DNA from 2 places in the Saccharothrix sp. CB00851 genome. Region 1 is predicted to be linked to the other one. Evidence: riboswitches for the same ligand, from Rfam matches in the RefSeq annotation. Region 1 holds a riboswitch; the other holds the start of a gene.
What was found. A riboswitch is a leader RNA that binds a small molecule or an ion and turns the genes downstream of it on or off. The one in region 1 is predicted to bind S-adenosylmethionine.

Region 1 (7,323 bases):
CTACGTCACGGACTTCCTGGAGCAGTTCGGGCCCGACGCCCTGCGCTACTTCATCTCGGTGGCCGGTCCGGAGAACCAGGACACCGACTTCACCTGGGAGGAGTTCGTCCGCCGGACGAACTTCGAGCTGGCCAACGAGTGGGGCAACCTGGTCAACCGGTCGATCTCGATGGCGCACAAGAACGTGGGCGCCGTGCCGAAGCCGACCAGCCCCACCCAGGCCGACCACGAGCTGCTGGAGCTGTCCCGCAAGGCGTTCGACGTGGTGGGCGCGAACCTGCGCCGCTCCCGGTTCAAGCAGGCCTCCAGCGAGGCGATGAAGGTGGTCGGCGCGGCCAACCGCTACCTGTCCGACCAGGAGCCGTGGAAGCTCAAGGACGACCCCGAGCGCCGCGACACCGTGCTGCACACCGCGTTGCAGGTCGTGCAGGACGCCAACGCCCTGCTGACGCCGTTCCTGCCGCACTCGGCGCAGAAGGTGCACGAGGCGCTGGGCGGCACGGGCGTGTGGGCCGCGCAGCCGCAGCTGACCGACGTGGCCGACCTCGACGTGCCCGACCGCGAGTACCCGGTGCTGACCGGCGACTACGCGGCCGAGCAGGCGACCTGGGCGTCCACGCCGATCGAGGTGGGCAGGCCGCTGGCCAAGCCGGCGCCGCTGTTCGCGAAGCTGGACCCCGAACTGGGTGAGACCGGCCCCGAGTGGGCCCCGATCGTCAAGTGACGAAGTGACGAAACGCCGCGGCGAACGGCCACCGGTCCCGGAACCCCTTCCGGCGCCGGTGGTCGACGCCCACACCCACCTGGACGCGTGCGGCGCGACGACACCCGACCAGGTCCGCGAGGTGGTCGACCGGGCCGTCGGGGCGGGCGTGGACCGCGTGATCACCGTGGCCGACGACCTCGACGCCGCCCGCTGGGCCGCCGAAGCCGCGACGTGGGACGAGCGGGTGTTCGCCGCCGTCGCCCTGCACCCGACCCGCACGTCGACGTTCGGCGAGGTCGAGCAGGCGGAGTTGAGCAGGCTCGCCGAGCAGCCCCGGGTCGTCGCGATCGGCGAGACGGGCCTGGACTACTACTGGGACTACGCGCCGAAAAGCGCCCAGCACGAGGCGTTCCGCTGGCACATCGACCTGGCCAAGAAGGTCGACAAGCCGCTGATGATCCACGACCGGGACGCGCACGACGACATCCTGAAGGTGCTCGACGCCGAGGGTGCGCCGTCCACAGTGGTCTTCCACTGCTTCTCCGGTGACCTCTCCTTCGCGCGCGCGTGCGTGGAACGCGGGTTCGTGCTGTCCTTCGCGGGCACCACGACGTTCCGCAACGCCCACGCCCTGCGGGAAGCCGCACTGTGGGTGCCGGAGGACCACCTGCTCGTCGAGACCGACGCGCCGTTCCTCACGCCCCACCCGTACCGAGGTCGCCCGAACGAGCCTTATTGCGTCAACTACACGGTCCGTGACCTAGCGACTCTGCGTGAGACCGATCTGGCCGAGCTGGCCACGAAGATCACCCGAAACGCCGAACGGGTCTTCGGTCTTCGTGACGCGGCGGAGTCGTAATCCTCCTTACAACGAATGGCGGACAGACTTGCTCCCCTAACGGAGTGACTGAACTCACAAGGATTGCGGGGGTGTTGGCACAACCGCCCGGGACCCGTTACGGTCCCGTGACCGTGCCCCGAGTAGCAGTTCGGGGCGCACCCGCAGTCGGGGCGGGTCACGTTGACACCAGAAGCGACGAAGCCGAACACGCACAGGAGTTGCCGGAGATCACCAGCTGACCACCGACATCGAACGTGCGCGTCGCCGGACTTCGCGCCTTCAGGAGGTATGGCACCCCGTGAACTCGTTCAACGAGGACACCGACTGGTTTACGCCCGTGCAGGCACCGATCACCGGTGTCGACGTCCTGGACAGACCCGGGCCGCCGTCCGAATGGGACACCGCGGTGTTCACCATCACCCCGGACGACGTCCTGGAAGTACTGGGACCTGACGCCGACGCGCTGCTGGAGAGCGCGAACGTCGACGTCGACGAGCTGATCCGGCTGATCAACGCCGAGACCACGCTCCTACCCCCGATCATCATCCCCGACGAGGTCTCCCAGGACCGGGTCGCGGGCGCACTGGCCGCCGAGCGGCCCGACGCCCCGCCGGCCGCCCTGGTCGAAGCCGCGGGGAAGTGGAAGCGGCGTTTCCTCAAGGCCGCGGTCGCCACCGTGCTGGTGACCATCTCCGGTGGCGGTGCCACCGCGATCGCGATGGACAAGTCCGTCACGGTCGACGTCGACGGTGAAGCCAAGACCGTCCGCACCTACGAGTCCACGGTCGGCGAGATCCTCGCCGACGAGGGCATCACGATCGGCGAGCACGACGCGCTCAGCCCGTCACCCCAGGCGAAGGTCGGCGACGGCGGGAAGATCTCGCTGGACCGCGGCCGGCTGGTGAAGATGACGGTCGACGGCGAGCAGCGCGAGGGCTGGGTCCGCTCGGTCACCGTGGACGAGGCGCTGGACCAGATGCAGGTCAACGACGAGGGCGCGTGGCTCTCGCACGACCGCGGCATGGACGTGCCCCTCAGCGGCCTCTCGCTCGAGGTCAAGAGCCTCAAGACCATCACGCTCTACGACGGCGGCAACGCGCCCCGGCAGCTGCAGACCACGGCCGTGACCGTCGAGGAGCTGCTGAAGAACGAGAACCTCACGCTCGGCCCGGACGACAAGCTCGAAACGGCGATGGACCTGCGCGTCACCAACGGCGCCGAGGTCCACATCACGCGCACCGGCGTGTCGGTGATCAACGCGACGGAGGCCATCCAGCCGCCCGTCGAGGAGGTCAAGGACGACACGATGATGAAGGGCCAGAAAGAGGTCCTGGACCCGGGCGAGGCCGGCGAGCAGATCGTCACCTACCGCGTCACCGTGAAGAACGGCGCCGAGGTCGGCCGCGAGAAGCTGGGCGCGAAGGTCACCAAGGAGCCGAAGCCCAAGAAGGTCAAGGTCGGCACCAAGCTCCCGCCGGACGGCGAGATCTGGGACCGGCTGGCCTACTGCGAGGCGACCGGCAACTGGGCCATCAACACCGGCAACGGCTACTACGGCGGCCTGCAGTTCAACAAGGGCACGTGGGACGCCTACGGCGGTGGCCAGTACGCCGCGTACCCGCACCAGGCGACCCGCGAGCAGCAGATCGCGGTGGCGACGAAGCTGCGCGACGCGCGCGGCGGCTACTCGGCCTGGCCCCACTGCCAGCAGAAGCTGGGCCTCCCCTAGATTGCCGCTGCTCCGCAGACGGCGGGCTCGGTCGCCTGGAAGTCGATCGTTCGCGCCTGATTTTCCGACGATCGAAAAGCGTGATCGCCGGAAAATGAGTCGCGAACGATCGACGCGACCTCGCGTGGTGGTCCAGGGGCGTGCGTGACGTGGTGGAGAATGCACGGGTGACTGAGGATTCGACGTCGGCCGGTTCGGGGAGCCACCTCCTCGGGCCGGCCGACGTGCGTCGGCTGGCCGCCGAGCTGGACATCCGCCCCACCAAGAAGCTGGGGCAGAACTTCGTGCACGACCCCAACACGGTGCGGCGCATCGTGTCGGCCGCCGACCTGCGCCCGGACGACGTGGTCCTCGAAGTGGGCCCCGGCCTGGGTTCGCTGACGTTGGCGTTGCTGCCTTCCTGCCGCGCGCTGGTGGCCGTGGAGATCGACGGGGTGCTCGCCGACCGCCTCCCCGTCACGGTGGCCGAGCGCGCGCCCGACCTCGCCGACCGGCTGACCGTCGTGCACGAGGACGCGATGCGCGTCACACCCGACCAGCTCCCGACCGCCCCGACCGCCCTGGTCGCGAACCTGCCTTACAACGTGGCCGTGCCCGTCGTGCTGCACCTGCTGGCCGTGCTGCCGTCGTTGCGCACCGGCCTGGTGATGGTGCAGTCCGAAGTCGCCGACCGGATGGCCGCCGGTCCCGGCAGCAAGGTCTACGGCGTGCCCAGCGTGAAGCTCGCCTGGTACGCCGACGCCCGCCGGGCCGGCCCGGTGCCGCGCTCGGTGTTCTGGCCCGTGCCGAACGTGGACTCCGCGCTGGTCGCGTTCGAGCGCCACCCACCGCTGTCCACTGTGGACCCGAAACGGCTGTTCTCGTTGGTGGACGCCGCTTTCGCGCAGCGGCGCAAGATGCTGCGCGGCGCGCTGTCCGGCTGGGCGGGTTCGGCCGCCGAGGCCCAGCGGCTGCTCGTCGCCGCGGGCGTGGACCCGGCGGTGCGCGGCGAACAACTGGCCGTCAGTGACTTCATCCGGATAGCCGAGGCCGCGTCCCCTCGGTAGTCGATGATCTTTCGGCCGAAAGTGTGATTTGCCGGACGATCCGGTTTCAGGCTTGCGTCAGCGAGGCTCGGTCAGGTCTACTCGTGGTGCCATCCCGAGCGGCCGAGAGACCTGGCTCTACGACGCCGCAGCAACCACCCCTCCATGGGGGCAGGTGCTTCAGCCAGGATCGATGGAGGATCACGTGCCCAGGATGCGAATGCTCACCCGCCGGCGGGTCGTCGACCACGGCCGCCGCACGTCGTCAGCCTGTCGCAGCTGCCGCTAGCAGCCCTGGGCGCCTTCGAATCCTCGCGTCCTTCATTCAGGACACCTTTCTGAGCTGAGCCGTCGGTCACGCACGCCACCAGCGTGCGCGCCGCATGCTGTCGTGGAGCGAAACGTGATCACTGTCGAGAACCTCACCAAGACCTTCCCCGGGAGTACCGGGCAGGTTCGCGCGCTGGACGGCGTGAACCTGGACGTCGCCGCGGGCACCGTGCTCGGCGTCGTCGGCCCCAGCGGGGCGGGCAAGTCCACCCTGGCCCGGTGCGTCGCGCTCCTGGAGCGCCCCGACAGCGGTGCGATCCGCGTCGACGGCACCGACCTCGTCTCCCTCGACGGCACCGCCCTGCGTGCCGCCCGCCGGCAGATCGGCGTCGTGCCGCAGGGCGACTCACTGCTGCGCCAGCGCACCGCCGCGGGCAACGTCGCGCTGCCGCTGGAGGCCGCGGGCGTGGCCGGGCCGCAGCGCCGCACCCGCGTCGCCGAACTCCTCGACCTGGTCGGCCTGACCGACAAGGCCGGCTCCTACCCCGACCAGCTCTCCGGCGGCCAGCGCCAGCGGATCGCGGTCGCCCGCGCCCTGGCCGCGTCGCCGTCCGTGCTGCTGGCCGACGAGCCGACGTCCGCGCTCGACCCCGACACCACCGGCTCGGTGCTCACCGTGCTGGACCGGGCCCGCGCCGAACTGGGCGTCACCGTCCTCGTCGTCACGCACGACATGGGCGTGGTCCGCAGGATCTGCGACGACGTCGCGGTGCTGGAGGACGGCCGCGTGGTCGAGCACGGCAAGGTGCTGGACCTGGTGTCCGACGCCACCAGCCGCACGGCCTCGTCCCTGCTGCCCGCCGTGGACCAGAACCCGGCGCTGGAAGGCTCGTTCGACCGGGTCGCGGACGTCGTGCTGATCGGCTTCGCCGCCGTCGGCGCGCTGCTGCCCGAGGCGACCAGCCGGTTCGGTGTCGAGCTGAACCTGCTCGGCGGCGGCCTGACCCGGCTCGGCGAGACCCCGGTGGCGCGGTTCCGCGTCGGCCTCAAGGGTGAGCGCGCGGACTCGGCGCTGGAGTGGATCTCGGAAGCGGGCGGCTCGGTGCGACGGACCCTGTCGGGTCCGCAGGGAGTAGCTGCGTGAGGTCTGCAACACCCTGGTCCATCGTGTTCGACGACGTGCTGGTAGCCACCGGCGAGACGTTGTACATGGTGGTCGTCTCCACCCTGATCGCTGTTCTGCTCGGCGCACCCGTCGGCATCTGGCTCCAGCTCACCGCGCCCGGTGGGCTGAAGCCCCGGCCGGTGCTGCACAAGGTCCTCGGGTTCGTCGTGGACCTGGGCCGCTCCATGCCGTTCCTGGTCCTGCTGGTGGTGCTCACCTCGCTGACCAGGTTGCTGCTCGGCAGCACCATCGGACCCACGGCGGCCATCGTGCCGCTGGCCGTCGGCGCGATCCCGTTCGTCGGCAGGCTGGTCCAGAACGTGCTGGCCGAGGTGCACGTGTCGGTGGTCGAGGCCGCCGTCACCACCGGGTCGTCCACGCTGCGGATCGTGCGCAGCGTGCTGCTCCGCGAGTCGTTGCCCGCGCTGGTCAACGCCGTCGGCGTCACCGCGATCGCCCTGCTGGGCTACTCGGCGATGGCCGGCGTGGTCGGCGGCGGCGGCCTCGGCGACCTCGCCGTGCGCATGGGCTACCAGCGCTTCAACGACCGCTACCTGTGGAGCACGGTCGTCGTGCTGGCCGTCATCGCCACCCTGATCCAGTTCACCACCAACCGCGTGGCCCGCGGCGTCGACCGCCGCCGCACCGCGTCCGTCTGATCGTCTTTCTCCTCACCTAAGGAACGAAATGCGTATTCGTGCTGCCCTGCTCGCCGTGCTGCTGACCGCAGTGGGCTGCGGTAGTGGCGACACCGGGGCCGCGTCCGACCCGAACGCACCCCTTAAGGTCGGCGTGAGCCCCGTCCCGCACGCCCAGGTGCTGCGCTACGTCGCGGACAACCTGGCCGCGTCGAAGGGCCTGAAGATCGAGGTCGTGGAGTTCACCGACTACGTGCAGCCGAACGTCGCGCTGGTCGACGGGTCGCTGGACGCGAACTACTTCCAGACCGTGCCCTACCTGGACACGTTCAAGGCGGAGAGCGGCGCGCCGCTGGAGTGGATCGGCCCGGTCCACCTCGAACCGCTCGGCGTGTACTCGAAGAAGCACAAGTCGCTGGCCGACCTGCCGTCCGGCGGCCGGGTGGCCGTGGCCAACGACGCCACGAACGAAGCCCGGGGCCTGCAGCTGCTCCAGGCCAACGGGCTGATCAAGGTGATCCCGGGCAAGGAGAAGACGGCGACCATCCGTGACATCGCGGAGAACCCCCGCAACCTGGAGTTCGTCGAGCTGGAGGCCGCCCAGCTGCCGCGCTCGCTGGACGACACCGACGCGTCCGTCGTGAACGGCAACTACGCCATCGACGCGGGCCTGAAGCCGTCGACTGACGCACTGGTCCTGGAGAAGACCGAGGGCAACCCCAACGCGAACGGCCTGGTCACCAGGGTCGAGCTGAAGGACGACCAGCGCGTCAAGGACCTGCTCGCCCTCCTGCAGTCCCAGCAGGTCAAGGACTACATCAAGGAAACCTTCGCCGGCTCCGTCCTCTCCGTCTGACCCCTGTCCACCGACCCGTGACTCGCGGTAGCCGGTCCCGGGACGCGAACGGAGGCACCTGACGTGCGTTTCACCGCAGGTCAGCGGTCAGTG
Region 2 (7,323 bases), on a different contig from region 1:
AGGTGGCGCAGCAGGCTCAGCCACACCGTCTGCACGACGTCCTCGGCGGTGGCCTGGTCCAGTCCGTTGCCCCTGGCCACGTGCCACACCAACGGGGTCAGCTCGGCCACCAGGGAGTCCAGCGCCTCCCGTGAACCGGACCGTGCGGCCACGACCAGCGCCGCCTGCCGCTCGTACCTCGACGCCTGGGCCATGATCGCGGCTACGCCGAGGTCGTCCGTGCCGGGGTCCTCCGGGATGGCTTCGGCCAGTTCGGCGCGCAGGTGGTCCAGCCGGGGGTCCAACTCGTCGGTCATGACGTCTCCTTCCCGCGCTGGGAGCCGCGCACCCGTCGCTCCTCGTTGCCGACCTGCTCGCTGACCAGCGCCCGCGCCTGCGACACGTACCGCCGCACGGACGCCCGCCTGCACCCCAGCACGTCGGCGATCTCGTCGTCGGCGAAGTCACAGAACCGCAGCACCAGCGCGGTGCGCAGGTGGTCCGGCAGGTTCGCCACCGCCGCCAGCGTGCTGACCAGCTCGTGCCACGTCTCGGCGTCCCGCTGCTTGGGCACCAGGATCCGGTACGTGCCGCGCTGCCGGGCGACCACCTCGTCGGTCAGGTCGCCCGGCCGCTCCCGCCGACGGGCCTGGTCCACCAGCAGGTTGCGGATCGTCTTCACCAGCCAAGCACGCCTGGACCCGGGAGCGATCACCGGCCAGTGCCGCCACGCGCCGACGAACGCCTCCTGCACCGCGGACTCGTGGTCCAGGTGCGGCGACATCACCGCCGCGAAGCGGAACAGCCTGGTGCGCTCGCGGTGGTAGAAGTCGCTGAAGGTGGCCGCGTGGTCGTCGGGATCCTCCGGCGTCACGAACCCTCCCCCCTCTGGTCCCGGTAACCGGTAGACGGACGAGACCGGGGGTTGTGGAGGAAATCCGCGCCGTCGTTACCGTACGGTAGCGTATGGAGCTGTGGCACGGCGAACGCGCGACGACTGGACCGGGGTGGCCCTGCAAGCGCTGGCGGAAGGCGGGGTGGCCGCGGTCGCGGTGGAACCGCTCGCGGCGCGCATCGGCGCCACCAAGGGCAGCGCCTACTGGCACTTCCCCAACCGGGAAGCCCTGCTCAAGGCCACCCTCGAACGCTGGGAGCGCGAGCACACCGAGTCCGTGATCGAGCTGGTCGAGTCGGCGGTGGAACCGCTGGAGAAGCTGCGGCTGCTGTTCGGCACCGTGCTGGAGAGCGTCGAGGACAGCGCGGTGGAACTGGCCATGCTCGCCGCCAAGGACGACCCGGCGGTCGCGCCGGTGCTGGGTCGCGTCACCGAGCGCCGCATCGCCTACATGGAGGACCTGTTCGGCCAACTCGGGTTCGACGCCGACGTGGCGCACCAGCGGGCCGTGCTCGCGTACTCGGTCTACCTGGGACAGGCCCAGCTGATGTCGTCCACCCCGCACGTGGTCAAGGGGAGGCGCACGCTGCTGGAGGAGACGCTGACCATCGTGATGTGCCGTGCCTGAGGCGTTCCGGTTCGGAATTCGGGTGAAGCCGGGCGCGAAGCGAGAGGCCGTCGGCGGTCGGTGGGGTGACGGCGCGCTGGTCGTCGCGGTCGCCGCGCCCGCCGTGGAGGGCAAGGCGAACGAGGCCGTGCGCAAGGCGCTGGCCAAGGCGTTCGGCGTGCGCAGGCAGGACGTCGAGGTGGTCGCGGGCGAGCGCGGCCGGGACAAGGTCGTGCGGGTCGACCCCGCCCCGGCCGACGCCGCCGAGGTGCTGGCGCGGCTGCTCGACAGCTGAGCGCGCACAAACGTCCGCTGTGGACGGTGCGGGGCCGGAGAACTTCCGGCTGGTGACGGTGCGTGGTGCCGCGTGGTGCCGTGTGGCGTGCCGGATTCGTCCATTTCGGTGTCACCAGGGAGAATGACCCCGTCGAGTGATGTCGCGGTGACGACGGCCTGGAGGTCGAGTGGGCGGTGTGACGGACTTCCTCGGCATCGCCGCCGCGGTTCTCCTGCTTTCGGTCATCGCGGTCAGGGTGTCGATCCGGCTCGGTCTGCCGTCCCTCCTGCTCTACCTCGGCATCGGGGTGCTGCTCGGCGAGGCCGTGGTGGGCATCCAGTTCGAGGACGCCGACCTGACCCGTTCGCTGGGCACGGTCGCGCTCGTGCTGATCCTCACCGAGGGCGGGCTGACCACGCGGTGGAGCGCGGTGAAACCGGCGCTGGGGCTGGGCATCACCCTGTCCACGGTGGCCGTCGGCGTGAGCATCGCGGTCACCGGGTTCGCGCTGCACTTCCTGCTGGACATGGACTGGCGCACGGCGCTGCTGTGGGGGGCGGTGCTGTCGTCCACCGACGCCGCGGCCGTGTTCAGCGTGCTGCGCGGGGTGGGCGTGGGCAAGCGGCTCATCGGCGCGTTGGAGCTGGAGTCCGGCATCAACGACGCGCCGGTCTACATCGCCGTCGTGCTGCTCGCGTCGCCCGATCCCATCACCTGGACGGCGCCGCTGCTCATGCTCTACGAGCTGATCGCGGGCGGTGTGATCGGGATCGTGCTCGGCTGGGTCGGCGGTGTCGCGCTGCGCCGGGCCGCCCTGCCCGCCACCGGCCTGTACCCGCTGGCCACGGTCGCCGTGTGCCTGCTCGCCTACACCGTCGGCGACCTCGCGCACGCGTCCGGCTTCCTGGCCGTCTACATCGCCGCCCTCGTGCTCGGCAACGCCCGCCTGCCGCACCGCGCGGACACCCTGTCGTTCGCCGAGGGTCTGGGCTGGATCGCGCAGATCGGGCTGTTCGTGCTGCTCGGCCTGTACGCCTCGCCCGACCGGCTGCTCGACGCGCTGGTACCGGCCCTGGTCGCGGGCGCGGTGCTGGTGCTGCTGGCCCGGCCGCTGTCGGTGCTGTGCGCCGCGCTGCCGTTCCGCGTGCCGTGGCGTGAACAGGTGTTCATCTCCTGGTCGGGGCTGCGCGGCGCGGTGCCGATCGTGTTCGCCCTGCTGCCGCTGATCCAGGGCGTGGCCGGCGCGCAACAGCTGGTGGACGCGGTGTTCGTGCTGGTGGTGGTGCTGACCGTGGTGCAGGGCACGACCCTGCCGTGGCTGGCCAAGTGGCTCCGGCTGGTCAAGTCCGGCGAGGCGCACGAGGTGCAGGTCGACTCGTCGGCGCTGGACCAGCTGGGCGCGGAGCTGCTCCAGGTCCGCATCCAGCCGGGCTCCAAGCTGCACGGCGTGTACCTGTCGGAGCTGCGGCTGCCGCCGGGCTCCTCGGTCAGCCTCGTCGTGCGCGACGACAACGGCTTCACCCCGCAGCCGACGACCCGGCTGCAGGAGCACGACCAGCTGCTCGTGGTGTGCACGGAGGCCATGCGCACGGCGACCGAGCAGCGCATCCGGGCCGTCGACCGGGCGGGCCGGTTCGCCCGCTGGAAGGGCGACGTCGGCCTGCCGTGACGGCTCCCAGGATGTGAACGCCCCTCGACGGCGCGCGGCGGCCTGGGTTAACTTCGGTGCCGAAGGTCATGAGTGCCAGCGCTAAGCCCAGGCTTGCTGGCCGGCAACCCTCCTACCGCGGTGGGGTGCCCCTGGTGAGGACCTGGCCGGCGCGCAGGGCGTCCGGCAAGCGCGGGCCTCCACGGGTGGGGTCCCGGACCCCCGGAGGGCGTCATGACCGTCGCAGTTCCCCGCACCGCAGTCGCCGCTTTGCCCCGCGTCGTCGTCTCGTCGCTGCGCGTGCCGCTGGTGACCGGCGAGCGCGTCGAGTACGCCAACCTCGACCACGCGGCCAGCGCGCCGTGCCTGGAGCAGGTGCGTGACGCGGTGGACGAGCTGCTGCCCTGGTACGCCAGCGTGCACCGGGGCGCGGGTTACGCCTCGCAGGTCAGCACCAAGGTCTACGAGCAGGCACGTGCGTCGGTGCGCCGGTTCCTCGGTGCCCGGGACAGCGACGCCGTCGTGTTCACCCGCAACACCACCGACGCGCTGAACCTGCTGGCCAGGAGCGTGCCCAGGCACACCGCCGTGATTCTCTTCGACACCGAGCACCACGCCGCGCTGCTGCCTTGGCGCGGCCCGAACGTGCGTCACCTGCGCACCCCCGACTCACCCGCCCAGGCGGTGCTGGAGCTGGACCGGGCGCTGCGCGCGGCACCGGTCGGCCCGCGGCTGGTCGTGGTGACCGGCGCGTCCAACGTGACCGGTGAGGTCTGGCCGGTGGCCGAGCTGTCGCGGGTGGCCCGCCGGCACGGCGCCCGGATCGCCCTGGACGCCGCCCAGCTCGCGCCGCACCGGCCGGTGGACGTGCGCGCGCTGGACGTCGACTACACCGTGCTGTCGGGGCACAAGGTCTACGCGCCGTTCGGCGCCGGGGTGCTGGTCGGCCGGTCCGACTGGCTGCAGGCCGCCGAGCCGTACCTGGTGGGCGGCGGCGCGACGGCCCGCGTCACCGACCACGGCGACCGGCTGGGCGTGGCCTGGTCGGCGGTGCCCGAGCGGCACGAGGCGGGTACGCCGAACGTGGTGGGCGTGCACGCCCTGGCCGTGGCGTGCGACGTGCTGAGCAGGCACTGGGAGCAGACCACCGAGCACGAGCGCGTCCTGCTGGAGCGGCTGCGCGCGGGCCTGAAGATCGTGCCGGGTGTGCACGAACTGGCGCTGTTCGGGTCGGACCACGACCGGGTGGGTGTGGTGAGCTTCACCGTCGGTGGTCAGGACGCCGGCTACCTGGCCGCCGCGCTGTCCGCCGAGCACGGCATCGGCGTGCGTGATGGGGCGTTCTGCGCCCACGTCGCCGTGCACCGCCTCACGCACGGTGACCGGGCGCTGCGGGCGTCCCTCGGGCTGGGTACCACCGAGGAGCACGTGGACCGGTTCGTGGCCGCGTTGCGCACGCTCGTGGTGGAGGGTTCGCGGTGGGAGTACGAGCTCCGCGACGGCCGTTGGGCCCCTCTGGACGACCGGCGCGCGCTCCCGCCGTTCCTGCGCTGACTCCGATACTGGACAATGGCCCGGTGAGCACCGATCCCAACACCGAGCCGGACACGCCGGACCAGCCGGACGCACCGCTGCCCAAGCGACGGGTCCTCTTGCTGGCCGTGATCGCCCCGGTGGTGCTGGCGCTCGACCTGATCACCAAGATCATCGCGGTCGAGGAGCTGGAGGGGCGCGAGCCGGTCGAGCTGTTCGGCGGCCTGCTCTACCTGCCGCTGATCCGCAACACCGGCGCCGCGTTCGGCCTGGCCGAGGGCTGGACGGTGATCCTCGCCCTGATCGCGTCCGGCGTGGTCGTGTTCATCCTGTGGATCGCGCGCCGGCTGCGGTCGGTCGGCTGGGCCATCGGCCTCGGCCTGGTGCTGGGCGGCGCGACGGGCAACCTGGTCGACCGGATCTTCCGCGGTCCCGGCCCGCTGCGCGGCGGCGTGGTCGACTTCATCTCCGTCCTCGACCCGTGGGGCAACTTCTTCCCCGTGTTCAACCTGGCCGACTCCGCCATCTGCGTGGGTGGCGGCGTGATCGTGCTGATGGCTCTGCTCCAACGCGACTACGACGGCACGCGCGTCGAGAAGAAGCCCAGCTCGAAGTCGGAGAAGAACGCATGAGTGGCGACTACCGGACCCTTCCCGTGCCCGATGGCCTGGACGGGATGAGGGTCGACGCCGGGCTGGCCAAGCTCCTCGGCCTGTCCCGCACGGTGGTCGCGGCGTTGACCGAGTCGGGTGACGTCGTGCTCGACGGGCAGCCCGCCGGCAAGTCGGACCGCCTGGTCGCCGGCTCCGTGCTGGAGGTCACCCTGCCCGAGCCGGAACGCCCGGTGCAGGTGCAGGCCGTGCCCGTGGAGGGCTTGGACATCCTGCACGAGGACGACGACGTGATCGTGGTCGACAAGCCCGTCGGCGTGGCCGTGCACCCCAGCCCCGGCTGGACCGGTCCGACCGTGGTGGGCGGCCTGGCCGCGGCCGGCATCCGGATCGCCACCTCGGGTGCCGCCGAGCGGCAGGGCGTCGTGCACCGGCTGGACGTCGGCACGACCGGCGTCATGGTGGTGGCCAAGAGCGAGAGCGCCTACTCGGCGTTGAAGCACGCGTTCAAGGAGCGCACGGTCGACAAGCTCTACCACGCGCTCGTGCAGGGCCACCCGGACCCGATCAAGGGCACCATCGACGCGCCGATCGACCGGCACCCCAAGCACGACTACAAGTTCGCCGTGATGGCCAACGGCAAGCCGAGCATCACGCACTACGAGGTGGTGGAGGCGTTCCGCGCCGCGTCGCTGCTCGACGTGCACCTGGAAACCGGCCGCACGCACCAGATCCGGGTGCACTTCTCCGCGCTGCGGCACCCGTGCGTCGGCGACCTGACCTACGGCGCCGACCCGGTGCTGGCCAAGCGACTCGGCGTGACGCGGCAGTGGCTGCACGCGCGCACGCTCGGCTTCCACCACCCGGCCGACGGCCAGTGGGTGTCGTTCACCAGCGAGTACCCCGACGACCTCGCCGACGCGCTGGAACTGTTGCGCGCAGAGGGTTATTGAGCTTTCCGCCCGAAAGTCTTGCGCCGAGCGCGTGACTTCGGCCATATCGCTTTCCCGCATTCGTTTGGCTTGCGAAGCTTTTGCCAGACGACGCGGGGGAGTGCGGCATGGACAACAGGGCCAGACTCGTGGCGCTGCTGGGCACCCTGTGCCTGCTCGGACCGCTCTCGATCGACACCTACCTGCCCGCGTTCCCGTCGATCGCCGGTGAGTTCGGCTCGACGGAGTCGCAGATCCAGCTGTCGCTGACGACGTTCATCCTCGGCCTGTCGGTGGGGCAGTTGCTGGTGGGGCCGTTGTCCGACTCGTGGGGCAGGCGGCGTCCGCTGCTGTTCGGCATCGGCAGCTACGTCGTGGTCTCGCTGTTCTGCGCCGTCGCGCCCAGCGCGCTCGCCCTCTCCGGCCTGCGCCTGCTCCAGGGGCTCGGCGTGGCGGCCGGGTTCGTGGTGGCGATGGCGGTGGCCCGTGACCGGTTCGAGGGCCTGGCGATGGCCCGGTTCATGTCGTTGATCATGCTGGTCAACAGCCTGGGACCGGTGATCGCCCCGGTGCTGGGCGGCCAGTTGCTGCGGTTCACCAGCTGGCGGGGCACGTTCGTCGCGCTCGCCCTGATCGGGTTTGCGTTGCTGATCGCTCTGGCCGTCGGGCTGCCGGAGACGTTGCCCAAGGCCAAGCGGCGTCCGGCGAACCTGCTGCTCACGATCAAGGTGTTCGGCGGGCTGCTGGCCGACCGCAAGTTCGTCGGCTACGCGCTGGCGTCCGCGCTGGCCCTCGGCTCGCTGTTCGGTTACGTCGCCGGGGCGTCGTTCGTGCTGCAGGG

Region 2: another riboswitch for S-adenosylmethionine. It lies ahead of A6A25_RS40475 (aminotransferase class V-fold PLP-dependent enzyme); the one in region 1 lies ahead of A6A25_RS29310 (methionine ABC transporter ATP-binding protein).

Annotation. Positions count from the first base shown of each region.
Region 1 covers NZ_LWLC01000034.1:111,014-118,336, forward strand. The annotation lists gene metG (methionine--tRNA ligase) at 1-724, shown strand, start outside; gene A6A25_RS29295 (TatD family hydrolase) at 729-1,565, shown strand; gene A6A25_RS29300 (resuscitation-promoting factor) at 1,846-3,276, shown strand; gene rsmA (16S rRNA (adenine(1518)-N(6)/adenine(1519)-N(6))-dimethyltransferase RsmA) at 3,444-4,322, shown strand; SAM riboswitch class I at 4,409-4,501, shown strand; gene A6A25_RS29310 (methionine ABC transporter ATP-binding protein) at 4,705-5,715, shown strand; gene A6A25_RS29315 (methionine ABC transporter permease) at 5,712-6,395, shown strand; gene A6A25_RS29320 (MetQ/NlpA family ABC transporter substrate-binding protein) at 6,424-7,230, shown strand.
Region 2 covers NZ_LWLC01000065.1:155,018-162,340, forward strand. The annotation lists gene A6A25_RS40450 (RNA polymerase sigma factor) at 1-194, opposite strand, end outside; gene A6A25_RS40455 (RNA polymerase sigma factor) at 293-853, opposite strand; gene A6A25_RS40460 (TetR/AcrR family transcriptional regulator) at 954-1,502, shown strand; gene A6A25_RS40465 (DUF167 domain-containing protein) at 1,495-1,776, shown strand; gene A6A25_RS40470 (potassium/proton antiporter) at 1,955-3,427, shown strand; SAM riboswitch class IV at 3,492-3,605, shown strand; gene A6A25_RS40475 (aminotransferase class V-fold PLP-dependent enzyme) at 3,641-4,960, shown strand; gene lspA (signal peptidase II) at 4,984-5,571, shown strand; gene A6A25_RS40485 (RluA family pseudouridine synthase) at 5,568-6,503, shown strand; gene A6A25_RS40490 (multidrug effflux MFS transporter) at 6,611-7,323, shown strand, end outside.